Regions from separate parts of the Gordonia iterans genome, predicted to be linked through region 1. Evidence: predicted binding sites of a transcription regulator. Region 1 holds the regulator's gene; the other holds the start of a gene.
The links. The regulator LexA, encoded in region 1, represses DNA repair genes until DNA is damaged. The targets are predictions, from matches to a motif close to CGAACANNTGTTCG.
Positions count from the first base shown of each region.

Region 2: C6V83_RS12675 (DUF222 domain-containing protein) is a predicted target of LexA. The motif match lies at 7,752-7,765, and genes of this name have one in related genera.

Region 1 is NZ_CP027433.1:2,086,224-2,102,166, reverse strand. Features, by position in the region: gene C6V83_RS09630 (aminotransferase family protein) at 1-1,071, opposite strand, end outside; gene hrpA (ATP-dependent RNA helicase HrpA) at 1,149-4,820, shown strand; gene nrdR (transcriptional regulator NrdR) at 4,834-5,292, opposite strand; gene C6V83_RS18720 (LysM peptidoglycan-binding domain-containing protein) at 5,348-6,022, opposite strand; gene lexA (transcriptional repressor LexA) at 6,187-6,885, shown strand; gene C6V83_RS09605 (putative PEP-binding protein) at 6,901-8,607, opposite strand; gene C6V83_RS09600 (DeoR/GlpR family DNA-binding transcription regulator) at 8,726-9,496, shown strand; gene C6V83_RS09595 (1-phosphofructokinase family hexose kinase) at 9,493-10,440, shown strand; gene C6V83_RS09590 (PTS fructose transporter subunit IIABC) at 10,466-12,514, shown strand; gene C6V83_RS09585 (HPr family phosphocarrier protein) at 12,593-12,853, shown strand; gene hflX (GTPase HflX) at 13,020-14,438, opposite strand; gene dapF (diaminopimelate epimerase) at 14,547-15,437, opposite strand; gene miaA (tRNA (adenosine(37)-N6)-dimethylallyltransferase MiaA) at 15,476-15,943, opposite strand, start outside.
Region 2 is NZ_CP027433.1:2,759,422-2,775,364, forward strand. Features, by position in the region: gene C6V83_RS12660 (ATP-binding protein) at 1-3,268, opposite strand, end outside; gene C6V83_RS12665 (DUF4194 domain-containing protein) at 3,265-3,840, opposite strand; gene C6V83_RS12670 (DUF3375 domain-containing protein) at 3,837-5,279, opposite strand; gene C6V83_RS18370 (hypothetical protein) at 5,668-6,093, opposite strand; gene C6V83_RS12675 (DUF222 domain-containing protein) at 6,083-7,561, opposite strand; gene C6V83_RS12680 (ABC transporter ATP-binding protein) at 8,134-9,072, shown strand; gene C6V83_RS12685 (ABC-2 transporter permease) at 9,069-9,893, shown strand; gene C6V83_RS12690 (hypothetical protein) at 9,991-10,452, opposite strand; gene C6V83_RS12695 (phosphatase PAP2 family protein) at 10,532-11,515, opposite strand; gene ileS (isoleucine--tRNA ligase) at 11,516-14,758, opposite strand; gene C6V83_RS12705 (hypothetical protein) at 15,041-15,943, opposite strand, start outside.

The DNA of each region.
Region 1 (15,943 bases):
GGCGAGCTGCACGGCGGTGACCGCGCCCAGGCCCGTCCGTACCTCGGCCACCGCGTCGAGATCAGCCAGCGGAGCGAACGCCCTCTGCAGGTCCCCTTCGAGCCGGGTGGCCTCGTCGAGCAGGCCCTCCCGCTCGATGATGTCGAAGTTCGCCATCGCCGCCGCTGCGGCGCCCGCGTGGCCGCCGTAGGTGTAGCCGTGCCGCCACCACGTGCCGCCTGCGAAGAACGGCTCGGCCACGTGCGGCGCCGCGATCATCGCGCCCATCGGGACATAGCCGCTGGTCAGCCCCTTCGCAGAGGTGATGATGTCCGGGTCGAGTTCGAAACGGGTCGAGGCGAACCAATGCCGGTGCCCGATGCGGCCGTAGCCGGTCACCACCTCGTCGGCGATGAAGAGCACGTCGTGGTCCCGGCAGATGTCGCGTACCTCGCGCAGGTACCCCTCCGGTGGCAGATAGATCCCGCCGGCGCCGATGATCGGCTCAGCGATGAAGGCCGCGATGTTCTCGGCGCCCACGCGCTCGATCAGGCCCAGGAGCGCCTTGGCGTCGTCCCAGTCGATCCGTTCGGTGTCGGGCACGAAGTCCGGGCCGTAGCCCTCGCGATTGAGCGGGATGCCCGCCAGCGCGGTGCCGCCGACATGCATGCCGTGGTAGGCCTTGGTCCGGGAGACGATGATGCGCTTGCCCGGCAGCCCCTGCTCGGTCCAGTACCGCCGGGCGAGCTTGACCGCGGTGTCGACGGCATCGCTGCCGCCCGAGGTGAACATGACCTTGGCGCCGGCCGCAGGCGCCATCGCCGCCACGCGCTCGGCGAGCGCCTCGAGGGTGTCGTTGGAGTAGTCGCCGAAGTTGGAGAAGTGCGCGATCGAGGAGAGCTGTCCTGCCACCGCCTCGGCGATCTCCCGGCGGCCGTGGCCGACGTTGGTGAACCAGAGGCCCGCGGTCGCATCCAGATACTCGTGGCCGACGTCGTCGTAGATCCGGACGCCCTCGCCCCTGGTGATGACGAACGGTCCGTTGTCGGTCACCGCGCCCATGTCGGCGAACCCGTGCCAGAGAGATCCCATGGCTCCCAATATGACATGTCGGCGGCACCCTGGTGTGGCCGGGATCATGTTCGGTACGCCGATAGGATGACAGGATCATGCCCGCACTCCTCCTCACCTTCCCTCCGGAGCTTCCGGTCAGCGCCTGCCGGGACCAGATCGCGCAGGCTGTCGAGCAGCACCAGGTGGTGGTGGTCGCCGGCGAGACGGGCTCGGGCAAGACGACCCAGTTGCCGAAGATCTGCCTCGCTCTCGGCCGCGAATCGATCGCCCATACGCAGCCGCGCCGGATAGCCGCCACCTCCGTCGCGCGCCGCATCGCAGACGAGACGCAGACCGAACTCGGCGGGCTCGTCGGCTACAGCGTCCGGTTCTCGGACAAGACCGGCGACAGCACCGCGATCAAGGTGATGACCGACGGCATCCTGCTGCGCGAGATCACGTCCGACCCGAAGCTCCGCCGCTACGACACGATCATCATCGACGAGGCGCACGAACGCAGCCTCAACATCGACTTCCTGCTCGGCTATCTCAAGCGGCTGCTGCCCGACCGACCCGACCTGAAGGTGATCATCACCTCGGCGACGATCGAACCGGATCGCTTCGCCCGGCATTTCGCCGGCCCGGACGAGGATGTGCCGATTCTGGAGGTTTCCGGGCGCACCTACCCGGTCGAGATCCGCTATCGGCCGCTGGAGTCCGACGACCCCGACCGCGCCGATCTCGATCAGATCGCGGCGATCGATGCGGCGGTCACCGAGCTCTGGCACCACGACCGCGGCGACATCCTGGTCTTCCTCCCCACCGAGCGCGACATCCGAGACACCGCCGACGCGCTCAAGCGGCGCAGCGAGGCCGAGATCGTCCCGCTGTTCGCCCGACTGTCGGCCGCCGAACAGCAGAAGATCTTCACACCGTCGAACGGCCGGCGGATCGTGTTGTCGACCAACGTCGCCGAGACCTCGCTGACGGTGCCCGGCATCCGGTATGTGGTCGACACCGGCACCGCACGCATCTCGCGCTACTCCACGCGCACCAAGGTCACCCGGCTGCCGATCGAGAAGGTCTCACAGGCCAGCGCCCGCCAACGTGCCGGTCGCTGCGGTCGCGTCGCGCCGGGTATCTGCATCCGGCTGTACTCCGAGGACGATTTCGACGCCCGCCCTGAGTACACCGACCCGGAGATCCTGCGGACCAATCTCGCCGCAGTGATCCTCTCGATGCTGTCCCTCCGTCTCGGCGACGTCGCCGAGTTCCCGTTCGTCCAGCCGCCCGAGCGCCGGGCGATCTCCGACGGCATGTCGCTGCTCGCCGAACTCGGGGCGGTGACCGACCTCGACTCGGCCGACGCGCGCCTCACCGGCGTCGGCCGCGATCTGGCGAAGCTGCCCATCGATCCGCGGCTGGCGCGCATGCTCGTCGCCGGACACACCGACGGCTGTCTCGATCACGTGCTTGTGATCGCCGCTGCCTTGTCCCTCCCCGATGTCCGCGAGTTCCCCTCCGACCGGCGCGAGGCCGCCGACGCGGCGCACCGCGAGTACGCGGTTCCGGGTTCGGAGTTCCTCAGCCGGCTGAAACTCTGGGAGCACCTGCAAGAGCAGCGAGAGGCCCTCTCCGGCAACCAGTTCCGGCGTCAGTGCGAGCGCGGATTCCTCCATTACGTGCGTATCCGGGAATGGTTCGACCTCCACCGGCAGTTGCGTCGCACGGTACGCGACCTCGGGTGGGAGGTCCCCGAGACCGAGCCGGACTCCGCTGCGATCCACCGCAGCCTGCTCACCGGCCTCCTCACCAACATCGGCGCCAAGCAGGGCGAGACCCGCGAGTACCTCGGCACCCGGGGCACCAAGTTCTCGATCTTTCCCGGATCGCAGCTCGCCGCCAAGCCGCCTGCCTTCGTGATGGCGGCCGAACTGATCGAGACGTCGCGACTTTTCGCGCACAACGTCGCAGCCGTCGACCCCGAGTGGGTCGAGCAGATCGCCCCGCACCTGGTCACGCGCACGTACAGCGAGCCCGCGTGGTCGTCGCGCCGCGGAGCGGTGATGGCGAACGAGAAGGTCAGTCTGTACGGGGTGCCGTTGGTCGCCGCACGCCGTGTCAACTACGGCAAGGTCGATCCCGTCGAGTCGCGGGCCATCTTCATCCAGTCCGCACTGGTCGAAGGACGCTGGCGCACCCGGCACGACTTCTGGAAGCACAATCGTGCGCTGCTGGCCGAGGCCGAGGAACTGGAGCACCGGACCCGGCGGACCCTGCGGCTCAGCGACGACGACGTGTACGAGTTCTACGACGCCCGGATCCCGCAGAACGTGGTGTCGACCCGCCACTTCGACTCCTGGTGGAAGAAGGAGGGTCGCAGGAATCCGACGCTTCTGCACCTCGACGCGGCGCAGAGCCCCGACACCCGGACACCGGCCGCAGCCGACTTCCCGCCGGCCTGGCAGCAAGGCCAGACCCGCCTCGAGCTCCGCTATCACTTCTCTCCCGGAGCCCCGGACGACGGGGTCACGGTGGTCGTCCCCCGCCCACTGCTCGACCACGTGCATGCGGGCGGCTTCGACTGGCTCGTACCGGGACTGCGGAGCGAGCTGGCCACCGCCCTGGTCAAGTCGCTTCCCAAAGGACTGCGCAAGTCGATGTCGCCCGCGCAGCAGTACGCCGATCTGGCACTCTCACGGATCTCGCCGCGTTCGGAACCGCTGCTGCCCGCGCTGGCCCGGGAACTCGGCGTCATCACCGGAATCAGCCTGTCGCCCCGAGACTTCCGCACAGATTCGCTGCCGCCGCACCTGCGCGTGCATTTCGCGGTCAGCGACCCCGACGGTCACATCGTCGCGCGCAGCGACAGCCTGGAAGAGCTGCGCCGCCTCGGCTCGGACGAGCGTCGTCCGCCGAGCCAGGCGCCGGTGCACACCCGCTGGACCGGGGACGGCATCGGCACTCTCGCGGATCAGCACGACGCGGTCGTCGCAGGACAGCCCGTGGTCACCTACCCCACGCTTCAGCGCGCCGGAGCCGGGGTCCGGGTCGTCGAGGTCACCTCGCCCTCGGCACGCGATGCCGGCATCCGCTCGGGTGTGCAGGCCCTGCTGGAGACCGCCATCCCGCCACTGACCAAGAAGGTCGCGAGCGGACTGCCGCCCGCCGACCGCCTGGCGCTGAGCCAGAGCCCGTACGCCGATCCGCAGAGACTCTTCGCCGATTGCACCCGGCGGGCGATCGCCGACGCGCTCGCGGGCGAGAAGGACCTCGCCGCACTTCGGCGCCCGACCGAGTTCTCCGCCCTGGCCGAGCGACTCTCCCCGCAGATCCGCGCCGCGGCTCCGGAGTATTTTCAGCACGCCGTGTCGGCGCTCGCCGAGACGGCGGGTCTCCGCCACGAGATCGACCGGCACAGCGGGTCCGCCGCCGCCGACGATGTCGCCGATCAACTGGCCCACCTGGTGTTCGACGGCTTCGTCGCCGACACGCCACTCGTCCATCTACGGCGATTGGCCCGCTATCTCGCTGCTGCACGCGCGCGGTTGGCGGCCCTACCGGGATCGGCGGCCCGCGACAATGCGGGACTCGACACCGTCGATCGCGTCATCGCCCATTGGAATCAGCGGCTCGCCCAGCTGCCGGAGGTCCGTCACGATGCCCTCAACGAGATGGCGCACTGGATGATCGAGGAACTACGAGTCAGCTTGTTCGCTCAGCAGCTCGGCACCGCTGGACCGATCTCCGAGAAACGCGTGGTGAAGGCGCTCGACGCGTTCACCTGACGCTCTCCACGATTCAGGCGACGGGGTCACGGTCCTTGCGCAGCTCGTCGATCTCGCGCTGGAAGTCTTCGGCCGACTCGAACGACCGGTACACCGATGCGAAACGCAGATACGCGACCTCGTCGAGTTCACGCAACGGCCCCAGGATGGCCAGGCCCACCTCGTTGCTCGGGACCTCCGCCGAACCCGAGGAGCGCACGGTGTCCTCGACGGCCTCAGCGAGCTTGGCGAGCTTGTCTTCGTCGACATGCCGACCCTGGCACGCCCGGCGCACGCCCTTCATCACCTTCTCACGAGAGAAGGGTTCGGTGACCCCGTTGCGTTTGACCACGGCGAGTACCGCCGACTCGACGGTCGTGAAACGGCGCCCGCATTCGCTGCAGGACCGTCGCCTGCGGATCGCCATACCGTCGTCCGACGCGCGCGAATCAACCACTCGGGTGTCGTCGTTCTTGCAGAACGGGCATCGCATGCACTCAGGGTACCTGCCCGTCCACCGCAGTACTCGGCCGCTCACCGTCTCACCCTTAGCGGTAGGCAGGCACCAGCAGAGCCTGCCCGGGGCGCAGCCCGGCGGTCTGAAGATCGTTCAGCTCGCGCACGGTGGCGATCACCGCTGCGGTCGGCTCCTCGGGGGCGATGCGCGCAGCAAGTGCCGCCAGCGACTCGCCGCTGCGCACGTGCACCACCTCGGTCGCAGCGGGTGCACCGGTCGCCGCGTCCGAGTAGTCCTCGCCGACCACGCCGAGCACTGCCACGACGACCGCACAGCCGACCCCCAGAAGCAAGCCGGCGGCCCAGCGCCGGCGACGCGCGATCGCCGGGGCGACCGCGCTGTGCTCGACGAGGCCGCGGTGACGCGCGCGGCGCGACCGCTCCGAGCGGCGGCTGTTCGAACGACCGCTCTTCGGACTCCCGGTGGTCGAACGGCCGGTGTTCGAACGGCTGCCGGAAACGTCGTGGGCACCGCCCGGGTGTCCTGTACCGCTCGTCCGAATCGGAGTGTTCGCGCTCAGCCGCACGGCGCGCCGGTGCGTCTGGGGACTGCGACCGGTGGTCAGGCAGCCCGCGGATTCAGTGCCCCAGGACTCGGTGGAACGGCTCAGCACCACCGGAACATCGCAGGTCATCGGGCTCGCGTCGCAGTGCGCTGCGCGCTCCTGGCCGGTGCGGTCCGCGCGGGTCTTCAGCGACTCGGTCATCGAAACTCCCATCGTTCGTGTGTTCGAAGAACTCTTGTTCGACAGTTAACACCACGGGTCCGACAAAAGTCGCGACACGTCGAACAAATGTTTGAGTTCTGTGACCTACTCGACTAAATTGTGAACCGACCGTACGAGAATCAAGCACGAGGAAAGGACCGGCGATGACCGACGGACCCAAGAGCCTGTCGAAGGTCGACCCACACCTGTCGACCGCGACCCTGGAGGCCTCGCTGACCCAGCGGCAGCGCGAAGTCCTCGAGTACATCCGTTCGTCCGTGCGGGAACGCGGCTACCCGCCGAGCATTCGGGAGATCGGTGAGGCCGTCGGCCTCACCTCAACCTCGTCCGTGGCGCACCAGCTGCGCACCCTCGAGCGGCGGGGGCTGCTCAAGCGTGACCCGCACCGGCCCCGTGCGGTGAACGTGCGCGACGATCAGCGCACCCCGCCTCCGGGCGCCGATGCCACGGCCGAGCCCGATCGCCCCTCGGCCGCCTATGTCCCCGTGCTCGGCCGGATCGCCGCCGGCGGTCCGATCCTGGCCGAAGAGGCGGTCGAAGACGTCTTCCCGCTGCCCCGGGAACTGGTCGGCGAGGGCTCGCTCTTCCTGCTGCGAGTGGTCGGCGAGTCGATGATCGACGCAGCCATCTGCGACGGCGACTGGGTGGTGGTCCGCCAGCAGAACGTCGCCGAGAACGGCGACATCGTCGCCGCCATGATCGACGGCGAGGCCACGGTCAAGACCTTCAAGCGGGTCGACGGTCACGTCTGGCTGATGCCGCACAACGAACACTTCGAGCCCATCCCCGGCGACGACGCCGCGGTCCTCGGCAAGGTCGTGAGCGTACTGCGCCGCGTCTGAGCGAGTTCGGAACCGTCAACCGAGGACGGCGCGAGCGGCGTCGCGCGCCCCCGCGGCGCTGTCGGCGGCGACCGCCGCCCTCGCCGCGGCCCGACACTGATCGAGCGTCACCGATCCGAGCTTGAGTCCGACGGCGGGCGCCGCCGCCGGAGCCGAAGAGAGCGATGTGACCCCCAGGCCGACCAGAACGCACGCCAGCAGCGGATCGGCCGCCGCTTCACCGCAGACGCCCACTGGCTTGTCTTGCGCTGTCCCCGCTGCTCCGACGCGCTCGATGAGGGCCAGCACAGCCGGCTGCCAGGGATCGGTGAGCGCGGCCAGCTCCGGCGACATCCTGTCTGCGGCCATCGTGTACTGCGTCAGATCGTTGGTGCCGACCGACACGAAGTCGACCTCGGCCAGGATCTGATCGGCCTGCACCGCCGCCGAGGGGACCTCCACCATGACTCCCGGGACCAGCCCTCGCTCGCGGACCAGTGCTGCGAACTCGCGGGCTTCGGCGACGGTGGCGATCATCGGCGCCATCACCCAGGGTGCAGCCGTCGCAGCCGCTGCGGCCGCGGCGATCGCGTCGAGCTGATGGATGCGGATCTCCGGGTGCGGCGTGGCGATGCGGTTGCCGCGCACCCCCATCGCCGGATTGGCCTCATCCGGATGGTTCACGAACTTAAGCGGCTTGTCCGACCCGGCGTCGAGCGTCCGGATCACCACTTTGTCACCGTCGAACGCGTCGATCACCGCTCGGTAGAGAGCAGTCTGTTCGTCGACGCTCGGCTCGTCCCCGCGATCGAGAAACGCGAGCTCGGTTCGGAACAGGCCCACACCCTCCAAGACCCCCGGTTCGGCGGCGGCCCGGGCGGAGGGTCCGTCGGCGACGTTGGCGAGGATCAGCACGCGGTGACCGTCGGACGTCTGCCCCGGCCCCTTCCACGCCGAGGCGGCCGCGGCCGCCTCTCGCGCCTTCGCCACCGCTGCGGCGACCTCCTCGACGTCCGGGTCGAGACCGACGACGCCACGCTCACCGTCGACGAAAGCCGTGCCCCCGGTCGGAATCCGGTCGAGTTCGGCGATCGCCACGACACACGGGATACCGAGTTGACGCGCGATGATCGCCGTATGACTGGACGGTCCGCCGAGCCGGGTGGCCAGTGCGATCACGCGAGCGGGATCCAGTCCGGCGGTGTCGGCCGGCGCCAAGTCGTCGGCACACAGGATCGACGGCTCGTCGGGGTTCGGGATCCCCGGTTCGGGGAGGCCGAGAATCTCGGCGACGACGCGGTCGCGGATGTCTTTCAGGTCGGTGACTCGCTCGGCCATCAACCCGCCGAGCTTGGTGAACATCTCGGCGATCTTGTCGATGGCGGCGACAGTAGCGGCCGCAGCCGGCGTGCCGTCAGCGATCAGCGTGTTCGCCGTGCCGATCCAGGCGCGGTCCTTCGCGAGCGAGGCGGTGGCCGCGAGCACCTCCGCGGAACTGCCGGTACTCGACGACGCGCGTGCGGTGAACCTATCGGCGACCGTCGTCGCCGCGGCGGCAAACCGCTTGGCCTCCGCCTCCCGGTCGGCCTCGGCCACGACTGCCCCGGCGTCGATGTCGAACTCCGGTGACGGCGCCGGCCGGATCACCGGACCGTAGGCGAGCCCGTTCACGACCGGAGTCCCGTGCACCGCAACGCTCGCTCCGTAGTTTCCGGCCGATTCCATCGCTACCACCTCATTCATGTGACCCAGATTACTCATAGCTCTTGACGTGTCAACACATACAAAGGTAAACACAGACATACCCAAACTCACTCGCACGTGACGGCACGTTGAGGTGGACTCTAGTCAGGACGGTGACATGTACGCGGAAGAACGCCAACAGGCCATTGCCAACGAGGTCCGGGCCCGCGGCCGCGTCGGCGTCGCCGATCTGGCCGTCCGCTTCGAGGTGACGGGCGAGACCGTCCGTCGCGATCTTTCTGTGCTGGCCCGACAGGGAGTCGTGCACCGCGTGCACGGCGGAGCTGTCCGGCCCGACGTGGCCGCCGTCGTGGACGAACCCGATCTGGCCCAGCGCGAACAATCCCGGCTGCAGGAGAAGACCGCGATCGGCGCAGCCGCTCAGGCGTTCGTCCCGCCCAGCGGAGGATCGGTCCTGTTCGACGCGGGAACGACGACCCTGCGCGCCGCCCTCGCACTGCCTGCCGACCGCGAACTCGTCACCGTGACGAACGCCGTGCCGCTGGCCGCATACCTCGCCACCCTCCCGAAGTGCGAAGTCGCCCTGATCGGCGGTCGGATCCGGGGTAAGACCGGGGCGGCAGTCGGCGCCGACACCGTCGCCGCGTTCGGACGCCTGCGTGTCTCGGTGGCCTTCATCGGCACCAACGGCCTGTCCGTCGCACACGGCCTCTCCACCCCGGATCCGGACGAGGCGGCCGCCAAGCAGGCGATGATCGGCGCCGCCAATCGAGTCGTCGTCCTCGCGGACTCCTCCAAGTTCAACCGGGAGGATCTGGTCAGCTTCGGCGGCCTCGACGACGTCGACGTGATCGTCACCGACCGCGGACTCGACGACGCCTTCCAAACCGTACTCTCCGACCTCGACATCGAAGTGGTGATCGCATGATCGTGACCGTGACGGCCAATCCCAGTGTGGATCGGACCATCGAGCTGGCCGGGCGACTCGAGCGCGGTGAAGTGCTGCGCGCGGCGAAGGTGCGCAGCCAGCCCGGCGGCAAGGGCATCAACGTCGCGCGTGCCGTGACCGGTGCCGGTCTCGAGTCCGTCGCCCTGCTGCCGGCCCGGGACACCGACCCGCTGCTGAGCCTGCTCGACGACACCGCCCAGCCGTACCGGACAGTCGCCGTCGACGGAGAGGTCCGGACCAACCTGACCATCGCCGAACCGGACGGCACCACCACCAAACTCAACGAGCCCGGCACGCGGCTCACCGAAGGACAACTGGCGCAATTCACCGACCTGATCGCCGAATCCGCGGCCGGCGCCGACTGGGTGGCCCTGTGCGGCTCACTCCCTCCCGGCGTGCCCGCGCAGTGGTACGGCTCGGTGATCGAGCGTCTGCACCACACCGGACGCCGGGTCGCCGTGGACACCTCGGGCGCCCCACTCCTCGCGGTCGCCGGATTCCGGCCCGACCTGCTCAAGCCCAACGCGTTCGAGCTCGCCGAGCTCACCGGCGGCGACGGGCGCCTGCTCGAGGAGGCCGCCGAGAACGGCGACCTGGAACCCGCGGCCGACGCCGCCCGCGAGCTGGCCGCCCGTACCCGCGGCACCGTCCTCACCACCCTCGGCGCGGCCGGCGCGCTGCTGACCGACGGACCGAACACCTGGTTCGCTCAGACCCCTCCTGTTCGGGTCCGCAGCACGGTCGGTGCCGGAGACTCTGCACTCGCCGGCTACCTGATCGCGCTGCACCGCGGCGCCGCCGGCGGCGCGGCCCTCGCACACGCCGTCGCCTACGGCTCGGCGGCCGCGGCCCTGCCCGGCACCACCCCGCCCCTGCCCGAGCACCTCGACCTCGCCGGCGCCGTGCACCGGCAACTCACCTGATCCCGGAACGAGCGAAGGAAGTCCCATGTCCGAACCGATCATCACGCCCGAGCTGGTCCTGCTCGACGTCGACGCGGGCGACGACGCCGAGGCGGTGATCCGCCGCCTCGCCCAGACACTCGGTGACGGCGACCGCTGCGGCGACCCCGGGGAACTCGCCGACGCCGCGCTGGCCCGGGAGGCCAAGTCCCCCACCGGGCTGCCCGGCGGCATCGCCATCCCCCACGCCCGCGTCGACTCCGTCAGCACCGCTTCACTGGCGTTCGCACGATTGTCCGAGAAGGCCGATTTCGGCGGGCCGGACGGCCCCGCCGACGTCGTCTTCCTGATCGCGGCCCCGGGTGGAGCGGGCACCGAGCACATGAAGCTGCTCAGTGCCCTCGCCCGCGCGCTGGTGCGTCCCGAGTTCGTGGCCGCGCTCCGGGAGGCGCAGGACGCCGATGCGATCGTCGAACTCGTCGCCGAGGCCGTTGCGCCGAAGCCGAAACCGACAGCGGAGCCCCCGGCGACAGACGCTGCCGCAGCGGCGGATCCGGCGAAGTCCGCACCGGCCGAAGCGGCGCCCGCTGACTCGACATCCGACGAGCGCCCGCTGATCCTCGCCATCACGGCCTGTCCCACGGGCATCGCGCACACCTACATGGCCGCCGACGCACTCAAACTGGCTGCCGAGCGGGCGGGTGTGGAGTATCTGGCCGAGACTCAAGGGTCCTCCGGGACGACGCCCTTCTCCGCCGACACGATCGCCCGGGCCGGCGCGGTGATCTTCGCGACCGACGTCGGCGTCAAAGGCCGTGAACGATTCGCCGGCAAGCCGGTCGTCGAATCCGGCGTCAAGCGCGCCATCAACGAACCCGACGCGATGATCGCCGAAGCCGTGACCGCCACCACCAATCCGAACGCCCGCCGCGTTCCGGCCGGCGACGGCGGGCCCTCGGCCGCGGAAGAGGAGGGCGCGACCATCGGTCTCGGAGGCCGCTTGAAGCAGTCTCTGCTCACCGGCGTCAGCTACATGATCCCGTTCGTCGCCGCGGGCGGTCTGCTGATGGCGCTCGGCTTCCTGTTCGGCGGGTACGAGATCAACGAGAACGCCACCGCTTACGCCGTCGACAACTCGCTGTGGGACCTGCCGCCGGGCGGACTCATGACGTACCTCGGCGCGGTGTTCTTCGCCATCGGCAGTCTCGCGATGAGCTTCATGGTCCCGGTGCTCGCCGGGTACATCTCCTTCGCCATCGCCGACCGCCCCGGCATCGCGCCCGGCTTCGTCGCCGGCGCAGTGTCCCTCGCGGTCAGCGCCGGATTCATCGGTGGTCTGATCGGCGGCCTGTTCGCCGGCGTCGTCACGCTCTGGTTCACCAAGCTCAAGCTCCCGCGCTGGGCGGCCGGGCTGATGCCGGTGGTGATCGTCCCGTTGTGTGCGTCGCTGATCGTCGGCGGCATCATGTTCATGTTCCTCGGTCGCCCGCTCGGCGCCCTCAACACCGCGATGTTCGACGGCCTCAACAGCATGAACGACGGCTCCAAGATCGTCCTCGGCATCGTGCTTGGCCTGATGATGTGCTTCGACCTGGGCGGCCCGGTCAACAAGGCGGCGTACGCCTTCGCCGTGGCCAGTCTGGGCGTCGTCGGAGCCGGTGTGGCGCAGTGGCAGATCATGGCCGCGGTGATGGCCGCCGGAATGGTGCCGCCGCTCGCCCTGGCGCTGGCCTCGACGGTCCTGCGCCCGGCCGCCTTCACCGAGCCCGAACGCGAGAACGGCAAGGCGGCCTGGCTTCTCGGCGCATCGTTCATCTCCGAGGGCGCCATCCCGTTCGCCGCGGCGGACCCGTTCCGCGTGATCCCGTCGATGATGCTCGGCGGCGCAGTGACCGGCGCCCTCTGCATGGCGCTCGACGTCCAGCTGCGGGCCCCGCACGGCGGCGTGTTCGTGATGTTCGCCATGAACGGCACCTGGTGGAAGTTCCTGATCGCACTGGCCGTCGGCACCGTCGTCTCCGCGATCACCGTCGTCGCCGCCAAACAGATCAAGAAGGCTCCGGCCGAGGCCGCCCCGGCACCGGCCGCCGCGTAATACATTCGAACCAGACTCCCACCGGTCGTCATCATCACGGCCGCGCCGGATCACCGACCCCAACCGAAAGGGAACTCCATGCCCAGCACCACCGTCACCGTCGGCTCCGCCGTCGGCCTGCACGCTCGCCCGGCGACCATCATCTCCGAGGCCGCTGCGGCCTTGGACGCCGACGTCACCCTCGCTCTCGACGGCGGTGACCCGGTGGACGCCGGAAGCGCGCTGATGATCATGACCCTCGGCGCCGAGAAGGGCGCAGTCGTCGTCGTCGAAAGCGACGACCAGAGCGCCGTCGATCAGATCGCCGCACTCGTCGCACAGGACCTGGACGCCGAATAGACCCTCGGCCGTCGACCGGGCGTCACCGTCCCGGTCGACGGCCGGCATCTGCGGACACGGCTCACAACCCGTGTCGAAGTGACTACTCGGTGATGAGTTCTTCGAACTGACTACTCGGTGATGAGTTCTTCGAACTGACTACTCGGTGATGAGTTCTTCGAACTGACTACTCGGTGATGAGTTCTTCGAACTCGGCAGCGAGCGGCGCGGGCATGCGGACGCGCACTCGGGAACCGGATTCGTCGTGCTCGGTGCTCAGCACGTGCGCGTGCTGATGCAGCCGCGGAATCACGTCGCCCCGTGCGAACGGCACCAGCAGGGTCGCCTCGACATCGCCGGCCTCCACGAACTCCGTGATCCGGCGGAACAACTCGTCGATGCCCTCCCCGGAATGCGCGGAGACGAACACCGCGTCCCGATACTCCGCCCGCAACTGGGTCATCCGCGTCGCATCCACCGCATCGATTTTGTTGATCACCAGCAGCTCCGGCGGCGGAGCAGCGCCCTCCTCGGCGAACACCTCGTTCAGCACCTGACGTACTGCGGAGATCTGCTTACCGGGAAACGCATCGGAACCGTCGACGACGTGGATCAGCAGGTCGGCGTCGACCGCCTCCTCCAGAGTCGACCGGAACGCCTCGACCAGCTGAGTCGGCAGATGCCGGACGAAGCCGACGGTGTCGGTGAAGACCACTTCGTGGCCGTCGGCGAGCGTGGCCCGCCGGGTCGTCGGATCCAGGGTCGCGAACAACGCGTCCTGCACCAGCACACCCGACCCCGTCATCGCGTTCACCAGGCTCGACTTGCCCGCATTCGTGTAGCCGACCACGGTCAGCGCCGGGACGCCGCCCCGTTGCCGCGCGGCGCGCTTCACTGTGCGCGCGGTCTTCATGCCACGGATTTCCTTGCGCAGCTTGGCCATCCGCTCGCGGATACGACGACGATCGGTCTCGATCTTGGTCTCGCCCGGGCCGCGCAGTCCGACGCCGCCGTTACTGCCGGCACGTCCGCCCGCCTGCCGCGACATCGACTCGCCCCAGCCGCGCAGACGCGGCAGCATGTACTCCATCTGCGCCAGCGAGACCTGAGCCTTGCCTTCGCGTGAGGTGGCGTGCTGGGCGAAGATGTCCAGGATCAGCGCTGTGCGGTCGATCACCTTGACCTTGACCACCTTCTCCAGCGCATTCAGCTGGGCGGGTGTCAGTTCACCGTCACAGATCACGGTGTCGGCACCGGTGGCGATGACGATCTCACGGAGTTCCTGTGCCTTGCCCGAGCCCAGGTAGGTCGCCGGGTCGGGTTTGCCGCGGCGCTGGATCACCGCTTCGAGTACCTCCGAACCCGCGGTCTCGGCCAGCGCGGCGAGCTCGCCCATGCTGGCGCGCGCCTCGGCTGCGGTACCGGAGGTCCAGACTCCGACCAGGACCACGCGCTCCAGGCGCAGCTGCCGGTATTCGACCTCGGTGACGTCGGAGAGTTCTGTGGACAGGCCGGCCACCCGCTGCAGAGAAGCGCGGTCGCCGAGCTGGAGTTCACCGGTCGTCGGACTCGGCTCGGAATCAGAGAATGTGTGCAGTTCAGTCATACGACATCCATCATGGCCGATCGGCCCACGTCCGCGCACCCGAGTTTTCTCAGGGCGGAAACCCACGCCTACCGGGGTCGGCGGGAACCCGACCGCGCCTGAGCAGATTCAGCCCCGCAGAAAGCCGTCGACCAGTTCGCCGTGGGCCACCAGTCGGGACGGCCCGCGCAGGTGCGCCTGGCCGTCGGCCAAGGTCACGGTGACTGCTCCGCCGGGCACGGTGATCCCGACGGTGCCGGATCCCCGGCCCACGCCGTGGAGCGCCGCAGCGGCAGCCGCCACCAGCCCGGTACCGCACGAGCGCGTCTCCCCCACGCCGCGTTCGACGACACGCATGTGCGCGGTGAAGTCGACTGCTGCGCCGTCGGCCGCCAGCGGTGTCAGGACCTCCACGTTCGCGCCGTGCGGAAACACCGCGGCGTCGAGCACCGGCGACGTCAGGTCCAGAGCGGCGAGCACATCCGGCGTCAGACCGTCGACCACACACACCAGATGCGGATTGCCGACGTCGACCGCGTCGCCGTCGAACGTCCGCCCGCCCAGCATCGCGGAGCTGGGGCCGGTGAGCCGGACCGGGCCCATCGCCACGGTCACGTCCGCGGAGCTCGCATCCCACGAATGCACGACGACGGGCCGCCCGCCCGCCCGGGAGCCGACCACGAACTCGTCGGCATCGACCAGTCCCTGCGCCCGGCAGTAGTGCGCGAAGACACGCACCCCGTTCCCGCACATCTCGGCGACCGATCCGTCGCCGTTGCGGTAGTCCATGAACCAGTCCACCGCTGCCACCCCGGCCGGCAGGGCGGTGAGCACGCCCGACTGCACCAGAGCGCCGGCGCGCGCCACCCGCAGCACACCGTCGGCGCCCAGCCCCGACTGCCGGTCGCACAGGGTGGCGACCAGGTCGACGGTCAGGTCGAGTCCGGCATCCGGGTCGGGCAGGATCACGAAGTCGTTCTGGGTGCCGTGTCCCTTGGCGAAGCGCAGCGAGGTGGTCACGCGCCCAGGCTACCCGGGCGGCGAGCCCGACCGGCCGGTCAGGCGCCGAGTGCGGCGAGTGCCCGCCCGGTCAGGTCCGGTGCGGCGGCATCGAGCCAGACTGCCCGATGATCGCGGCGGAACCAGGAGCGTTGGCGTCGTACGTATCGGCGGGTGCCGATGAAGGTCAGCTCCTGCGCCTGCGCGAGGTCGTACTCCCCGTCGAACGACGCGAGCACGTGCGCGTAGCCGATGGCTTTGGCGGCGGTGGCGCCCTCGCGCAGCCCGCGCTCGCAGAGGGCCGCGACCTCGTCGGCGAAACCGGCCGCGAACATCGCCGCGGTTCGCACGGCGATGCGTTCGTCGAGCTCTGCGCGCTCCCGGTCCAAGGCGAGGATCCGGGTGCCCCAGCGCGGCTCTCCGATCGCCGGGGCCGAGGCGGCGAACGGCCGGCCGGTCAGCTCCACCACCTCCAGTGCCCGGACGATGCGGCGGCCGTCGGAGTCGAGGATGGCCGCAGCGGCTGC
Region 2 (15,943 bases), 670 kb from region 1:
TCTTCTGCAGTGGCGTCACCACCAGCACCTGGAGACCGAGCTTGGCGAAGAGGTCGAGCGCGTAGCGGGCCGAATCCTCCGATCCGCGGCCGAACGCCTCGTCGATCACGGCGAACCGGAAATCCTTGGATCTCTCGGCGCCCCACTCCAGCCCGAACTGGTACGCGAGAGAAGCCGCCAGGATCGTGTAGGCGAGCTTCTCCTTCTGCCCGCCGGATTTTCCGTCGGAGTCGCTGTAGTGCTCCCACTCCTCGTCGGTGTCCAAATCCCGTTCCGACGCCGAGAAGACGAACCAGTTCCGCACGTCGGTCACCCGACGCGTCCAGAGCTTGTCCGCATCCGTGTGCCCGTCGCGGCCGCGGAAACGCTCGATGATCCGCTTGACGTCGCCGAACCGCTGCTCGGAGTACTGATCGCCGTTCTCGACCAGGGCGTCGTCGGTCAGTGTGCGCAACTCAGCGCGGAACTCGGAGACCTCGCGGTTGGTCGTCGACTCCTTCTCCAGCTTGATGTACCGGCCGGGGTTGAACGGAACCGCGCCGAGCGCCTCGTTGATCCGGTCGATGCGCTCGTCGATCGCAGCCGCCTGACGGGCCAGCCAGTTGTTGAAGCCGGCCAGCTCTTGAATGGCCCCTTTGTTCAGCTGGTCCTTGAACTCGCTCTCGAAGCGCGGCAGGTCGTCGTCGGCGACCTGCCGTGCATAGTCCACGAAGTCGGCCCGTGACTCGACCGAGGCGTCCATGTCGGACCGCAGCTCCGGCCACCGCCGCAACACCTCGCCCATATGCTGGACCAACCCGTTCCCGTAGCGTGCCAGCTCCTTACCGAGGCTCTCGATCCGTTGCGACAGTGCATCAGTCAGCGACGACTCGGCCGCAGCGCAGGCGTCCGACCGCTGCGGGACGCCGCCGAGTCTCTCGGCCAGCGCAGCGTAGGCCTCTCGCCCTCGCTCCAGCGCGGCGGAGTCGGTCGCGGCGACGAGCCCGTCGTCGCGGCTCTTGGCTCGCCGGGCGTCCTCTGCCGCGGCTGCGGACGTGGCCAACTCGCCGACTAGCTCTTCGATCCTGGCGTTGACCGTCCGCGCTTGGGCGGCGTTGCGCTCGAGCGCGTCGGTGAGCTCGGCCAGCCGCGAGGATCCGGCTTCGATGCGTGCCCGCTCGGCGTCGTGCGCCTCGGCCCGCGCCACCGCCTCGTCGACGTCGACCTCGATCCACGATCGGAATCCCTCCAGTCTGGCGAGTGCCTCCCCCCGAGCCTGGTTGTGGTCACGCTGTCGGGCGATGTCCACGTACTCCGCGGCCGCGGCAACGCGCTTGCCCTCGAGGTCGTCGTACTCCGCGCGGAGCGCGGCGATCTTGCGCTCGTTCACCCAGCCGAGTACCCAGCGTCGCGCATCGTCGACCCGATGCCTGTCGTCCTTGTCGTGCCGCTCACCCGAACGCACCTGTCCGGCGACGGTGACGGCACGTCGCTCAGCCCGGAACTCCGCGAGCGTGGATGCGCACCGGTGGTCCGCCCGTTTCGCGAGCTCCACCTCCAGATAGCCCTGGAACGGGCCGTCCTTGGTCTCCAGGCAGTCGGCCAGCAGCAGACCCGGCGTGGTCGACCGGACCGGGAGCTGCCGATCCGGAACGCGCTCGTATGTCAGTCGCGCACCCGTTTCCCGGCCGCCGCGACCCCGCACCGTCAGCCGGCGGCCGTCCACCCAGGACGTCACCGCATCGTAGTGGCGCTGCGGCACCAGCAGGGAGAGCGCGAACCCGCGCAGCACACGCTCGGCCGCGCCGCGCCACTGCGCGTGCTCGTCGGCGACGTCGAGCAACTCACCGGCGTACGGCAGATCCTCCGGGGTCACGCCGAGATCCCGGCAGAGCTGATCCCTGAGGTCGATCTGCTCGGCGGGCAGGTTGCTCGTCCGATTCTCCAGGCTCGCCAGCTCGTCGGCGATCCGATCCCGCTCCCGCTCGGCGTCCTTCTCCCGTGCGATCGCTTCGGCCACGGCCGCGTCCAGGTGCTTCTTCTGCCCCGCGATCCGGTCGCGTTCACCGGTCACCTGGGACGCCAGCGCGGCGAACCCGTCCGGATCGGCGATGGCTTTGAAGCCCGCCTCCGCAACGGCGGCGTCGAACCGCGCGCGCTGATCGCGGCGCTGTGCGGCGTCCCGTCGCGCATCGGCAGCGAGTCGTTCCAGCTCTCCGATCCGGTCGCCGCCGGCCCGGGCCCGCTCCTCGATCAGCGCCTCACGGTCGGCGGTGAGTCTGCTCTGACGGGCCTTGGCCTGGTCCTGTTCCGCCCATAGCTGCCTCCCCGCAACCTCGAGTTCGGCGATCTCGCCTGCCAGCAGCGTCGACCGTGTCTCCGCGATGTACAACCGAACCGCCGCGCGCTCGGCCTCGGCGGTTTCACGCGAGGCGAGCGCCGCGTCGTACTTCGCCGCGGTCGACACGACCGGATCCAGCGCTTCGAGCTGTTCCCTCGCGCGCGTGACCGCGTCGTGCGACTTCGACAGGTCCTCGAAGTGGCTGATGACCCCGCGGACCCGCTCGGACGAGTCACTGGGCTCGAGCATGTGATCACGGACGAAGTCGTTCAGATTCCCGACCGACTTCATCGAGACCGTCTGGTGGAAGAGCTCCAGCGCCTGCTCGGAGCGAATGCCCAGCATTCGCTTCAGCGAGGTCCCGTACTTGGGATACTCGTCGAAGATCTCGGCGCCCGCGCCGCGCAGCCGCTTGCGCAGTTCTCGCAAGTCCGAACCGAAATCGGCGAAGTCGTCCGCGATGGAGAGCGCCCGCGGCGCTGTCACGTAGAACCGGTACGGCTGCCCCGACGAGTCGCGCTGCTGCAGCACCAGGGCGATACTCACGTCCTCGTCGTATCCGTCGTTGCGGAATCGGCCCAGGATCACCGAGTAGGTTCGCCCGCCCGAACGGAGTCCGATGGGGCGCGACTTCCCGGTCGCCTCGTTCCGCTCCGACTTGTAGTGTCCCTCGACGTACGACCGCAGGGTACGCTCGCGCGTGTCGGCGCCGGCCGCCCGGTTGTAGGCGATCCGGTGCGCCGGCATCAACAGCGTGGTCAGCGCGTCGACCAGGGTCGACTTCCCCGATCCGATGTCACCGGTCAGCAGCGCGGTGTCGCCGTCCGGTGCGAAGCCCCAGATCTGACCGTCGAAGGTGCCCCAGTTGAACACCTCCAGTCGCTGGAGCCGATAACCGGCGCGCTCGCCGGACCCCAGTTCCACGGCCGAGAACAGTCCGCTGCTCACGTTCCGACCTCCGCGCCTGCGTACTCGCGGAGCTTCCCGGCGAAGTCCGACAGTGTCTGCGCATCGACGTATGCCTTGAGGATGCGGCGCACCTCCCAGTGATCGGACTGACCGCGCAGCTGACGCAGGAACCCGAGTTCGGCCGCCTTCTTCACCGTCGCCTCGACGCCGTCCACCACGCGGGCCTCGTTGGTCGACTCGGCCTGGAAGAGCCGCATCATCTCGACGATCTGCTCAGTGGTCAGAACCAGCTTTCCCTCGCCCCCGCTCGTCTCGAACTCCACGAGCCGCTTGCGCAACAGCACCAGCAGGAGACTGACCTTGTAGGTCAGCGTCCGTCGGCGGACCAGGCGCGGGAGCGGCTCCTCGCCCTCGACGTCGGGCCGGGTCCGGAGAAACGCGTAGCCCTCGTCCTCGTCGATCACCACGTCGACGCCGATGGTGGCGAAATGGTCCCGCACGCTCGCGCCGGAGCGCTCCACCGTGCGCCAGGTGTCCTCGTCGTTCTCCCGGTACACCACGCCCTGCATCAGTCTGATGATCGCGGCGGGTACCGCCTGTTCGTCGTTCATCGTCTCCTCACCGTCACCTTCGGCAGGCGCGCACGTTTGGTGACCTCCGGGTTCTCCGGATCCGGGTAGTCGATCTCCGTACGGTCGTCGTCATCCATCTCGACCGCCAGGTCGTCGTCGCCGAGCGCCAGGTAGCCGACGATCTCGGCGGCGCCCTGTTCAACCGGATACATCTCGACGATGTCCGACAGCAGGGCACTCGAATGCTCGGGCAGCAAGCTGAAGATGTTGCGCATGAGCTGTGCCTGGTCAACGAAGGTCTGGGTGAACAGCGCATCTGGATCGGCCTCGGCCGTCGTCGGCGGTATCAGGCTCTCCACCTCGGCCGTCGGCGGCCGGGAATACAACGGTCGCTCGAAGGGCAGCGCGATGGCGATGCCGGGCTCGTCGACCTCGAGCCCGAACGAGGGCGGCGCATCGCGCACCGCGAGCGCCGCCGCCTCGACGTCGCGGACCAGATCGAGGACCCGCCGATTCTCCAGCCACACCTGATCGTCGAGGAACCGGCGCAGCTGTTCGGAGATCTGGCGCACCGTGCGCTGTGCACGTTCGGCGGCCTCCGACCAATCGTGGTGGACACCCTTGATTCGGGGATCCACTTGCACCGCGTCGAGCGCCGTCGCCTGCTCGAGCAGGTCCGCCAGCTCCTGCTGCCGCGACGACGAGAGCAGAAACTCGTAGAACGCGGCGAAGCTGGCGCCCTGATCGGAATCGGCGATCTCCGAGCGTCCGCCGACGAGATCGGCGAGCAGCTCACCCTTGGCGCCGTCCCACGTGGCGATCCGTTCCCGTGCGGCCCGGTCCAGGCGCCGAAAATTCTCCTCGACCTCGCGGAAGTCGGACAGCAGTTCGCGCGCCGTCGCGGTGAACTGCTGAAACCGGTCCCGGACACCCGTCGGCGCGAGCATCGTCAGTTCGCCGGCGACCACCTCGGCGATCTCTTCGTCGATCGCCGCACGCCGGCGGCGGAGCTCGGCCAGGCGCCGCTCGGGGTCGGCGTCGGTGCCGTGCACGATCTGTCGCAGCAGCTCCACCGCGGTGTGCAACCTGGATTCGGTCCCGACGAATTCCCGCGACCGCAGCGACTCGATCCAGGCGTAAGCCTTCTCGAAAGCGGGTGTGACCTCGTAGTACACCTCGTCGTCGCCCGGCGGATAGAACCGCCGCAGGTAACCCGACTCGGCCGATGCCCAGTCCTCGAGATACTCGCGCGGACTGCGCGGAAACCTCGGCGTCTGCCCGCTCGGGGACAACTCCTGGTTCAGCCAGTAGAGGTGGTCGTCGAGCTGCCCGGCCAGTTCGCTCGCCGCACACGCACCCCGATTCCCGTCCACGAAGTACTCGCCGAGGAACGACAGGATCAGCGCAGCGTTGCCTGCACGCAGGAGACGCCAGCCTGCGTGGTGCTCTCGCAATGCGTCGATCGCCTGATACTCCACGCGGACAGAGTACGAGGGCCCTCGGACAGTGCGAGCACCGCGGCCGGGTGTGCGTCAGATTCCTGCAGGTGGTGGCGACTCAAGTACTGATCAGGGTGGTCGTTGTCAGGATGTGCGGGTCTTTTCAGTCGTCGTCGAGGCGATTGCCGGCGTGTTCGGCGCGGAGGGTGAGGATACCGGTGGCGCCGGGGGGGTGTTCCAGCGCATGTCGTCGGCGCGGTCGCGAACGCGCTGGCCACCGGCTGCGGGCGCGATTCTGTCGGCACCGGTGCGATCATTCCCGGCCTGACGGCGGACTGCTGATCCGGCGGCGGTGGCGGACGACGTCGGCGGGTGGCGATTCGCTGGCAGCACCGGCGGCCTGGCCGCGGTGGTGCGGTCAGGCCGCCTATGCCAGGAGCCGGGCGAGGATCTGTTCGGCTCCCGAGAGTGGGTCGATCGGGGCGATCGGGGTGATCGCCCGGATCGGGGACGGCCGGTGGTGGACGATGATCGTCGGATTCGATCGATCGTCGTCGAGGTCCAAGTCCGGGTCCTTCTCTTCGGGTGGCCCGAGATCCTCGGGTGGCCCGGTGTCGCCATATGGCCCGAGGTTTTCGGGTGTTCCGAGGTCGCCGGGTGGTGCGAGGTCGTCCGGCCCGGCTGCTGTGGCCCGGTGGCCGTGGCCGGAGTCGGGTGCCAGGCGTTCGGGGTGGAACAGAATGTTGCTCTGCCACCGCGCGCCACGCCCGGCGGGCCTCCAGCCGACGCGTCCGGCGTCGGGACCGAAGGCGAGGACCGTCGACTCCCAATGCCCAGGCGTCTTACCGTTCATCCGGTTGTGCCGGCCACACGCCCCACCCAAGCGGTCGATACCTGTCCTGAGCGGAGTCGAAGGGTCGGTCTGCCCGTTGTCGGTCAAGTCGGGCATGTGGTGGGCTTGGATGTGCGGATGAACGGGACGGTGCAGCCCGGCGCGGTGCAGCCCCGGTCGCGGGCGAACAACGCCAACCTTTGCGCCGCCGTCGCGAACCGGCTCGCCCGCCCCAGGTACAGCACCCTTCGACCGCGTGTCGTCGCAAGCTCCGCCACGCATGCTCAGGACTACGCCTGCCGGTGGCCTTGGAGAACACCGCCAGATACGGGATGGGGTCGGCGGCGAACTGCACCAGATCCGTGACCGGGATGCGGGTGCCGGTCGCGGTCCAGGCGATCCCGGCCTGCCGCGCCAGATCTTCATCGGTGACGGTGACCACGGTCTGCGAGGGGATCCGGGTGGGGGCGGGTTGCCCGGCCAGCGCCGACGCCCAGTCGCACAGGGCTTCGAGGGCGTCGTGCTGACGCTGCCCCAAAGTGCGGGTGTCCCGCTCGGCCGCGGCGGCGAGCAGGGCGGGGTCGAGGCCGGGCTGGTCGGCGGCCCCGCGCAGGGAGTCCGGGTCGCCGGGATTGTTCATCCCCGCCGCAGCCCACTGATGCAAGACCACCTCCAGCTTCGCCCGCAACACCGGAGTCAGCAGGGCCCGCACTTTGCTCATCAACTGCCGATTCTGCGGCTGCAGATTGAACGTACGCCGCCGGGCCCGGTCGTGGTCGTCGGCCAGGGTGCCGTCGGGGTCGAGCCACGCCAGGATCCGGTTACCCACCACCGTCACCGCGGCAGGATCCAGCCGCCGCGCCGCATCAGCGAGCATGGCCTCGGCCTTCACCCCGTCATCGTGGGTGACCGCCGACGGCAGCTTGTCCATGATCTCCGCGACCGCGGCCGCGTGGGCGGCGCCGGCCTCCCCATCAGCCACCGCCGTCGCGGTGGCGGTCAGGTGCGGTTCGAGGCGTTCACCGGTCAACGTGCCCATGGCGGCGATGCCTTCGGCGGTGATCCGGCGGCGGCGGGCCTCCCCGGCGCCCAGTCGCACCCCGTAGGCGTACAGCTGATGGACCGAGATGTGTCCGGCGGTGCGGTACACGCCCCGATCGGAGACCTCCACGTACAGGGCGGCATCGAACACCTCGGCGCGGCGGCGGCACTGCTCACGCGCATCCAGCAGCCCCAACAGACCGTTCTCGGACTCGGCAGCCAACAACGCCGTCGCCTCCGTGGTGAGGCGCTTTTCGGCGGCGGTCTGGACCGCCAACAACTGTGTCGGCGAGAAACAGGCGACGGCTGCGTCGGGATCGAAACCAGCAGAATCGAAACCGGCAGAACCGGTGCCAGCCGGATCGGCACCGGCCGGAGCAGAACCCGAGCCATCGCGCGCACCCGCGGCCGCAGCGTCGTCGTTGCACGAAACACCGTTGACGCTCATGACGCTCACCTCCCCCGAAGTGCTGTTCCCGCTGGTAGAACCGGAACCTCCGGCTCTTCTCTACCTTCTGACGTCACTCTACGACAGGGGTACGACATTGGTGATGATCAAGACTCGGACCTCGCCTTCGCGGCATGGGTTGCACGTCAGACTTCTGTCGGTAGCGGAGACTCAGACGCCGAAGGGGATTCGAATGTTTGTTCTTGTCAGAGGTGAGTTATATCTTTGATTCCACGGAGGAGATCCCGGTGGCCGCACCGGAGAACACCTTCCGTTCCGTGCCGGAGCGCTTTCCGACGCGGTGTGTTGTTTGAGAACTCCATACTCCTGCGACACCGGCGGATGGCCGCATCGGATCTCGCCCGAACGACAGGCCGGGCGGGCTCGGCTCGCGCGACGTCTCCCCCTGCGTCGCGCGGGTCGGCCCGGTGTGGTCATCCCCCGCCCGGCCGCGCGCTCGCCTCGTCGTCTGCGGACACCGGCGACTCAGGGTGCATCTCAGGGTTTGTTCAGCCGCGATTCGGGGGCCTTCCCGGATGTGTGCGCAGCGCATCCGGGAGAGCGTGAGAACCATGATCGAAGCACGAGAACTCACCAAGACCTTCGGCGACTTCACGGCCGTCGACCATGTCGACTTCACCGTCCGGTCCGGCGTCGTGACGGGTTTCCTCGGCCCCAACGGCGCGGGGAAGTCGACCACCATGCGGATGATCCTCGGTCTGGACCGGCCGACGTCCGGTTCAGCGGTGATCGACGGCCGCCGCTACCTCGGCTCACCGGCGCCGCTCAGGGAGGTCGGAGCGCTCCTGGAAGCCCATGCCGTCCACCCCGGCCGCTCGGCGCGCGATCATCTGCGCTGGCTCGCCGCAAGCAACGGGCTGCCTTCCTCCCGGGTGAACGCGGTCTTGGGGCAGGTCGGACTCGACGACGTCGCGGGCCAGCGCGTCGGGCGATTCTCACTCGGTATGCGCCAGCGTCTCGGGATCGCCTCCGCCCTTCTCGGCGACCCGGCGGTAGTCGTGCTCGACGAACCCGTGAACGGGCTCGATCCCGAGGGCATCCGGTGGATCCGTGGACTCGCGCGCGATCTGGCAGGCGAGGGCCGCACGGTGATGATCTCCAGTCACCTCATGTCGGAGATGGCGCTGACCGCCGACCATCTTCTGGTGATCGGGCGCGGTTCGATCCTCGCCGACTGCACGATGGCCGAGTTCATCGACCGGCACGCCGCGTCCTACGTCCGGGTCCGCACCCCGCAGGACCGGGACGTCCGGAGGGTGCTCAGCGAGGCCGGGCTCACGGTGCACGACGACGGCGGAGAACTGCGCGTGCACGACGCCGACGCCGCCCGGGTCGGTGAGCTCGTCGGTTCCGCGGGCCTGATCCTGCACGAACTCACCCTGATCCAGTCCTCACTGGAAGACGCCTTCATGTCGCTCACCGCTGACAGCGTCGACTACCACGCCACCGCGGCCGCCGGTGCCGCAGCCACCGAAGGAGCAGCAGCATGACCGCGACCCTGTCCGCCGCGGCGATCGAGCGCACCGCGCCGACCGTCGCCCCCACCGCCCGGTTCGCTGACACCCTGCGTGCCGAATGGATCAAGTTCTGGACCGTCCGCGGGACGCGCTGGTCGCTCATCGTGATGATCCTGCTGGGCGTCGGCCTCACGACGGCGGTCTGCTGGGCCAGCGCGGACTGGCTGGCCAGCGGCGAGGCCGACGAGGTGCCGGGCTCCTTCGTGACGTGGGGAACCATGGTCGCGCAGATCCCGGCGATCGTGCTCGGCGCCCTGGTGATCACGTCCGAATACGGGACCGGCATGATCCGGGCGACCTTCGCCGCCACACCTCGGCGCGGGCGGGTCATCGCCGCCAAAGCCGCCGTGCTCACCGGAGTCCTGCTGATCGGCGGTCTCGTCACGGCATTCGGCGGGTACTTCGCAGGCAACTGGTTCCTCACCGAGGCTGGCAGCGGCGTCCCCTGGGGCTCCGAGGGCCTCCTCCGCGCGCTCATCGGCAACGGTGTGGTGCTCGCACTGCTCGGACTGCTGACCTTCGCCGTCGGCCTGCTGGTGCGGCACACGGCCGCGGCGATCTCGATCGTGCTCGGCATCGTCGCGGTACTCGCGAGCCTCGCGTGGGCGCTGCCCGGCGACTGGGGCACGTGGGTGGCCAAGGTGCTGCCCGGCAACTCCACCCAGGCGATCACCAGCGTGGTGCCGTTCAACCCGGACGTTCTCGGTCCGTGGACCGGACTCGGCGTGCTCGCCAGCCAGGTGGTGGTGATGCTGGCCCTCGGCGTCTACGCGGTCCAGCGCCGCGACGCCTGAGCCGTACACACCGCCGTTCGCACGGAATCCTTCGCCGGCGCCCCACTCGGGGCGACGGCGAAGCTCCGGACGGATCAGGAGCTCCGAGCGCACCAGGTCAGGCGTCGAGTCGGTGCTCATTCGTCGGCGGCGGCGACGGTTCCCGGTCTCCGTCATTGTCCCAATTCCGGCAGTAGGGGCACCAGGGTCGGTAGCGACGGTGCACCCAAGTGAGACCCATTACGCTGAAGACCAGCACCTGGCTAGGAATCCGCCACCTGTCAGCACCGTCGAGAACCACGCGCAGGAGCGTCGGTGTCATCATGCCGGCTAAGAACAACGCAAGGCCGAAAGGAGTGGCGACGCTGTGGAACACCCTCAGCAGCCCGCGACGACGTTCCGCTTCCCCGGAGCCGTCGAGCGGCGCGGTCGCGAAGCACCGCAAGCACAGGCCCGACCGACGATGCCGGGTGTCGACGAACTGCAACACCACCAAGACGAATAGCGCCGCAGTCGCCGCACCCGTCAGAACGGAAAACAACCACGACGCGGCCGTCACCGCGACGGTGAAAGCCAGCACCGCCGGCAGCCGTGCATCACGTAGTCGGGGAGGCGACCCGACGGCTCGGCTCCGTCGCTCGCATGCGAGTCGTTCACAGTCATACGTGCAGGGTTTCATCCACCACCGACAAAAGAAGCTCCGGCTCGCGTCCGGGCGCGGTGTGTGCACCGCGGCGCCCGGTCAGCCGCGGGCCGGACTCCCCGCCGATTCGAGACGGTGCCACGACGCCCATGCCACCAGGATCGTGAGCACGGACCCGACCGAGGCGAGAGACTGCGCGGCGAGGTAGATGTTGTAGTCGGCGACCGACGATCCCGGCGAGACCGACGTAGACGCCGAGCACCCCGACACCGAGCACGTAGAGCACCGCGAGCACCACCAGGAGCGTGCGGACGGGCGCGCTCCGGTCGGCGGCGACCTCGCGCACCAGTCCCCGCCGCGCCAGGTACAGCGCACCGAGAGAGGCGGCCAGCAACGCGACGGCGTCGGCGCCCAGGGTGTCCGAGAGCCGATGCCACCGGGCGATCACCGTGTAGGCGCCGACGCCGACCGTCCAGGCTGTGACGACCAGCATCGCCACGGTCCGCCACCGCCACGGCACGACGATCAGCGTCGCGCACGCGACGGCCGTCGCGACGGTGGTGTGCCCGCTCGGAAAGCTGTTGTGCAGCCACTGCTGCGGTGAATCGACCAGATGCGGACGGGTCAGCACGTAGTTCTTGAGCCCCTCGGTGAGCAGGGCTGCGCCGCCGACCACTCCCACCGCGACCGCGGCCAGCCTCATCCCGCCGCGCACCCAGCCGATCACCGCCAGCACCGCGACCGCCACCGCCAGGCTGGTGACCGTGAGAGAGGCCAGAGCCGTGTCGGCGGTGCTCAGCTCGTCCGCGTTCACCTGGTACGACCCGCGCAGGGCCGCGTTCTCCACCCGCTGCCCCGTGTAGGTCCGCACCGCCGCCCAGTAGACGGCGATCAGCACCACCAGCGCCCCGCACGCCACCAGGCCCCAACGCGTCGCCGCGCCGGGTGCCGCCCGGCCGGTCCATGAGCTCTCGCTCCGGTGATGCTGCGGCGCGGTCACTCAGGCCTTCGCGATGTCGACCGTCACGCCGTCGCCCAGTTCGACGGCGCCCGCCGGACCGGTCGCGACACTGAAATCGGTGGCCAGGATCTCCTGGGCGATCAGTCCGGCATGGGTCTGCGCGATGCCGGTGTTCTCGGCAGGCACCACGAGGCGCACGACGATCCGATCGGAGATGTCGAGCCCGAGGTTGCGGCGCGCGTCCTGCAGTTCGCGGATCCGGTCCTTGGCCCAGCCCTCGGCCTCGAGCTCGGGGGTGACGGTCGTGTCCAGCACCACCAGGCCCCCGCCGCTGGGCAGCTCGCCCGTCGAGTCCGGCTCCACCGCGACCAGCTTCCGGGTGAACTCGTCGCCGCGCAGTTCGATGCCGTCGACGATCACCACCGGCTCGCCGGTCGCGGCGTCGACGCCCAGCTCCCAGGCGCCGGCCTTGACCGCCTTGATCGCCCGCTGGACGTCCTTGCCGATCCGCGGGCCGGCCGCCCGGGCGTTCACCGCCACCTCCACTCGGCCGTACGCGTCGACGTCGGTGCTGAGCTCGACGCCCTTGACGTTCATCTCGTCAGCGATCAGCCCGGTGAACGGCGTGAGCGCATCGGCGGCGGGCGAGGCCACGGTCAGTTTCCGCAGCGGCAGCCGCACCCGCAGCTTGTTCGCCTTGCGCACACTCGACGCCACCGAACAGACCGACTGCACCGCGTCCATCGCCGCGACCAGATCCGGATCCGCGGGCAGTTCGTCCGCGGCGGGCCAGTCGGTCAGGTGCACCGACCGCTCCCCGGTCAGTCCGCGCCACATCGCCTCGGTGGCCAGCGGAAGCAGCGGCGCCGCCAGTCGGCCGGCCACTTCGAGCACCGTGAACAACGTGTCGAAGGCCTCCGGCTCGGCGTCCTGGCCCGCCCAGAAGCGCGCGCGGGACCGTCGCACGTACCAATTGGTCAGCGAATCGCAGAACAAGCGGAAGCTCTCGCACGCGCCGGCGATGTCGTAGACGTCGAGCGCCTCGGTGATCTCGTCCCGGGTCACCGCGAGCTTGGCCAGGATGTACCGATCGAGCACGTTCTCCGAATCGGTGTGCCAGGTCGCCGGACGCTCGGCGTACAGCTGCAAGAAGCTGTAGGCGTTCCACATCGGAAGCAGCGCCTGACGCACTCCCTCGCGGATGCCGCGCTCGGTGACCACCAGATTGCCGCCGCGGAGGATCGGACTGGCCATCAGGAACCAGCGCATCGCATCCGACCCGTCGCGGTCGAACACCTCGTTGACGTCGGGGTAGTTTCGCTTGGACTTGCTCATCTTCTGGCCGTCGTCGCCGAGCACGATGCCGTGCGCCGCCACCGTCTTGAACGCAGGACGGTCGAACAGCGCCGTCGCCAGCACATGCAGGTTGTAGAACCACCCGCGGGTCTGCCCGTTGTACTCGACGATGAAGTCGCCCGGATTGTGCGCCGCCTCCCCGTTCCCGCCGTCGAACCAGTCGGTGTTCTCGAACGGATAGTGCACCTGCGCGTACGGCATGGACCCGGACTCGAACCAGCAGTCCAGCACCTCCGGGACCCGGCGCATCGTCGACCGGCCGGATGGATCGTCCGGGTTCGGGCGGGTCAGCTCGTCGATGTTCGGACGATGCAGATCAGTCGGGCGCACACCGAAGTCGGCCTCCAGCTCGTCGAGGCTTCCGTAGACGTCGATCCTCGGATGGGCCGGATCGTCGGAGATCCACACCGGGATGGGCGCACCCCAGTACCGGTTGCGGCTGATGTTCCAGTCTTTGGCGCCCTCGAGCCATTTGCCGAACTGCCCGTCCCGGATGTGGGACGGCGACCAGGTGATCTCCTGGTTCAACTCCAGCATGCGGTCCTTGATCTTGGTGACCGCCACGAACCAGGACGGCACTGCCATGTAGATCAGCGGCTGGCCGGACCGCCACGAGTGCGGATAGGAGTGCTCGATGGTCTCGTGCCGCAGCACGCGCCCGGCCGCCTTGAGGTCCCTGATGATGTTCGGATTCGCATCGAAGACCATCTGTCCTTCGTAGTCGGGCACCATCTCGGTGAACCTGCCGCCCGGATCCAGCGGCTGGACCACCTCGATGCCCTGAGCGGTCGCGACTTCCATGTCCTCCTCACCGAAGGCCGGCGCCAGATGCACCACCCCGGTGCCGCTGTCGGTGGTGACGTAGTCGGCGGTCAGGATGCGGTGCGCGTTCGGGTGACCGCGGAAGTAGGCGAACGGCGGGCTGTACTCCAGTCCCGCGAGTTCGCTGCCACGGTAGGTGCCGACGGTCTCGGTCTCTCCCAGCTCGCGCACATAGGCACCCACCAGTGCCGCGGCGAGCAGGTACTCGGCGCCGTCGGCGGTGCGCACGTGTGAGTACTCGGTGTCCGGGTGGACGGCGATCGCCAGGTTCGACGGCAGCGTCCACGGGGTCGTCGTCCAGATCAGGGCGTTGACGCCGTCCAGCGGCGAGTCCGGCACGCTCAACGGCATGGTGACGGTCAGCGCCGGGTCCTGCCGCATCCGATAGGCGTCGTCGAGCTTGGCCTCCTGGTTGCTCAACGGCGTCTGCTCGTACCAGGAGTACGGCAGCACGCGGTACCCCTGGTACACCAGGCCCTTCTCGTACAGCCGCTTGAAGGCCCACATCACCGACTCCATGAAGTCCAGATCGAGGGTCTTGTAGTCGTTGTCGAAATCGACCCAGCGCGCCTGCCGGGTGACGTAGTTGCGCCACTCGCCCGTGTACCGCAGCACCGAGTCCCGGCAGTATTCGTTGAACTTGTCGACGCCCATCACCTCGATCTCCGACTTGTCGGTGATCCCCAGCTGGCGCTCGGCCTCCAGTTCAGCGGGCAGCCCGTGCGTGTCCCAGCCGAAGCGACGGTCGACCTTCTTCCCGCGCATGGTCTGGTAGCGCGGAACGATGTCCTTGACGTATCCGGTGAGCAGATGACCGTAGTGCGGCAGACCGTTGGCGAAGGGCGGGCCGTCGTAGAAGACGAACTCTTCGGCGTCGGCCCGCTGGGCGAGGGAGGCCGCGAAGGTCTCGTCCTCGGCCCAGTACGCGAGCACCTTCTCCTCGAGGGCCGGGAACGACGGTGCGCCGCGTCCGGCGCCGTCGGCCAGATCGACGATCGGGTACACCCGGCCGGTCGCCCCGGAATCGGATCCGGACCCGGGCTCACCGGGGTGCGACGCGACCGCGTCGGTTACTGCGGAATCGGGGGCGTGGGCCTCGGTCATCGGCGTGGGCTCTCCTCGTGCCTGCGGTGCCGGCCGTCGGCCGACTCACCTCTCGGGCACGGGGACGCGATGCCGGTCTCGGCGGACGCGCGGTACCACCCCGCTTGCATCGCCGACGGGCGATGCCGCTCACGGAGCCGATCCCGAAGTACCGGGATCGCTCACACGGCTGTGTCGGGCCGTACCCGCCTGGTTCTACTGAGGCCGCCGCGCGCGGCGGTCGGACCGGTTCTTCCAGGAGCTCCCCGGTGATAGCCGGATCGACGCTGTCGGGAGAGAAGTCTACTCTTCCTCGTTCTTGAAGGTCATCTTGGGAAGCGGACCGGTGTGGTCGTGCACGACCAGGCCGTCACCGGCCGCCTCGGCCGACGACGACGTCTCGTGCTGCCGCGTCCACGCAGCCGGCGCCGGACCGGCCGGACGGAAGTCCGTCGACGGCCCGCCAGGCCTTGCACCGGCCGTCGTGTCGGCGGGGGTCGTATCGGCGGGCGTCGGGCCAGCGGGGTTCCCGTCAGCAGCGGCATCGGCAGCGGCCGCGTCCGGAGTCGCCTGCGCATCGGCGTCCGCCGCACGGCGCCGCCGCCCCACATACGGGGATGCGGCGGGCAGGGGTCCGGTGGCGGGTCCGCCGGACGACACGTGCGGACGATCGGCCGAGCGCGGCGCGGCCGGTCCCGCGGCGGGGGCGGTCTCGCCGGCACCCGGGATCGGGCTGGACGAGGTTGGCCAGGCACCGGACGGCGGACGTTGCACCGGGATCGGGAACGATCCGGTCACCGATCTCACATAGTCGTTCGCATCGCCGGTCACCACGTCCGCCTCACCCGCGTCGCCGCCCGCGCCGATGTCACCGGGCAGCGTGCCGGAGGCCGCGTCCTCGGGCGACGAACCCGGCACAGCGGTCCCGCGATCGACGAGCGAACCGAGCCCGCCCGACGGGGCCCCGGTGTCCGTGCGATGTCCGGTGTCGCCGTTGCTGTCCGCCGAGCCCGAGGCCGTCGCCCGGGTCGAGTCGGCGCGCGACGCCGTCGTGCCCGGCTGCCCCGACGGAGCCGAAGGCTCGTCGTCGTGCAGGGGGGCCGCGCGCTCGCCCGGCTCCCGGTCCCGAATCGTGAACAACGGCTCGTCCCCGGCCCCTCCACCGCGGCGGCTCGACCGGACGGTGTCCACCAGGAGCACCAACAG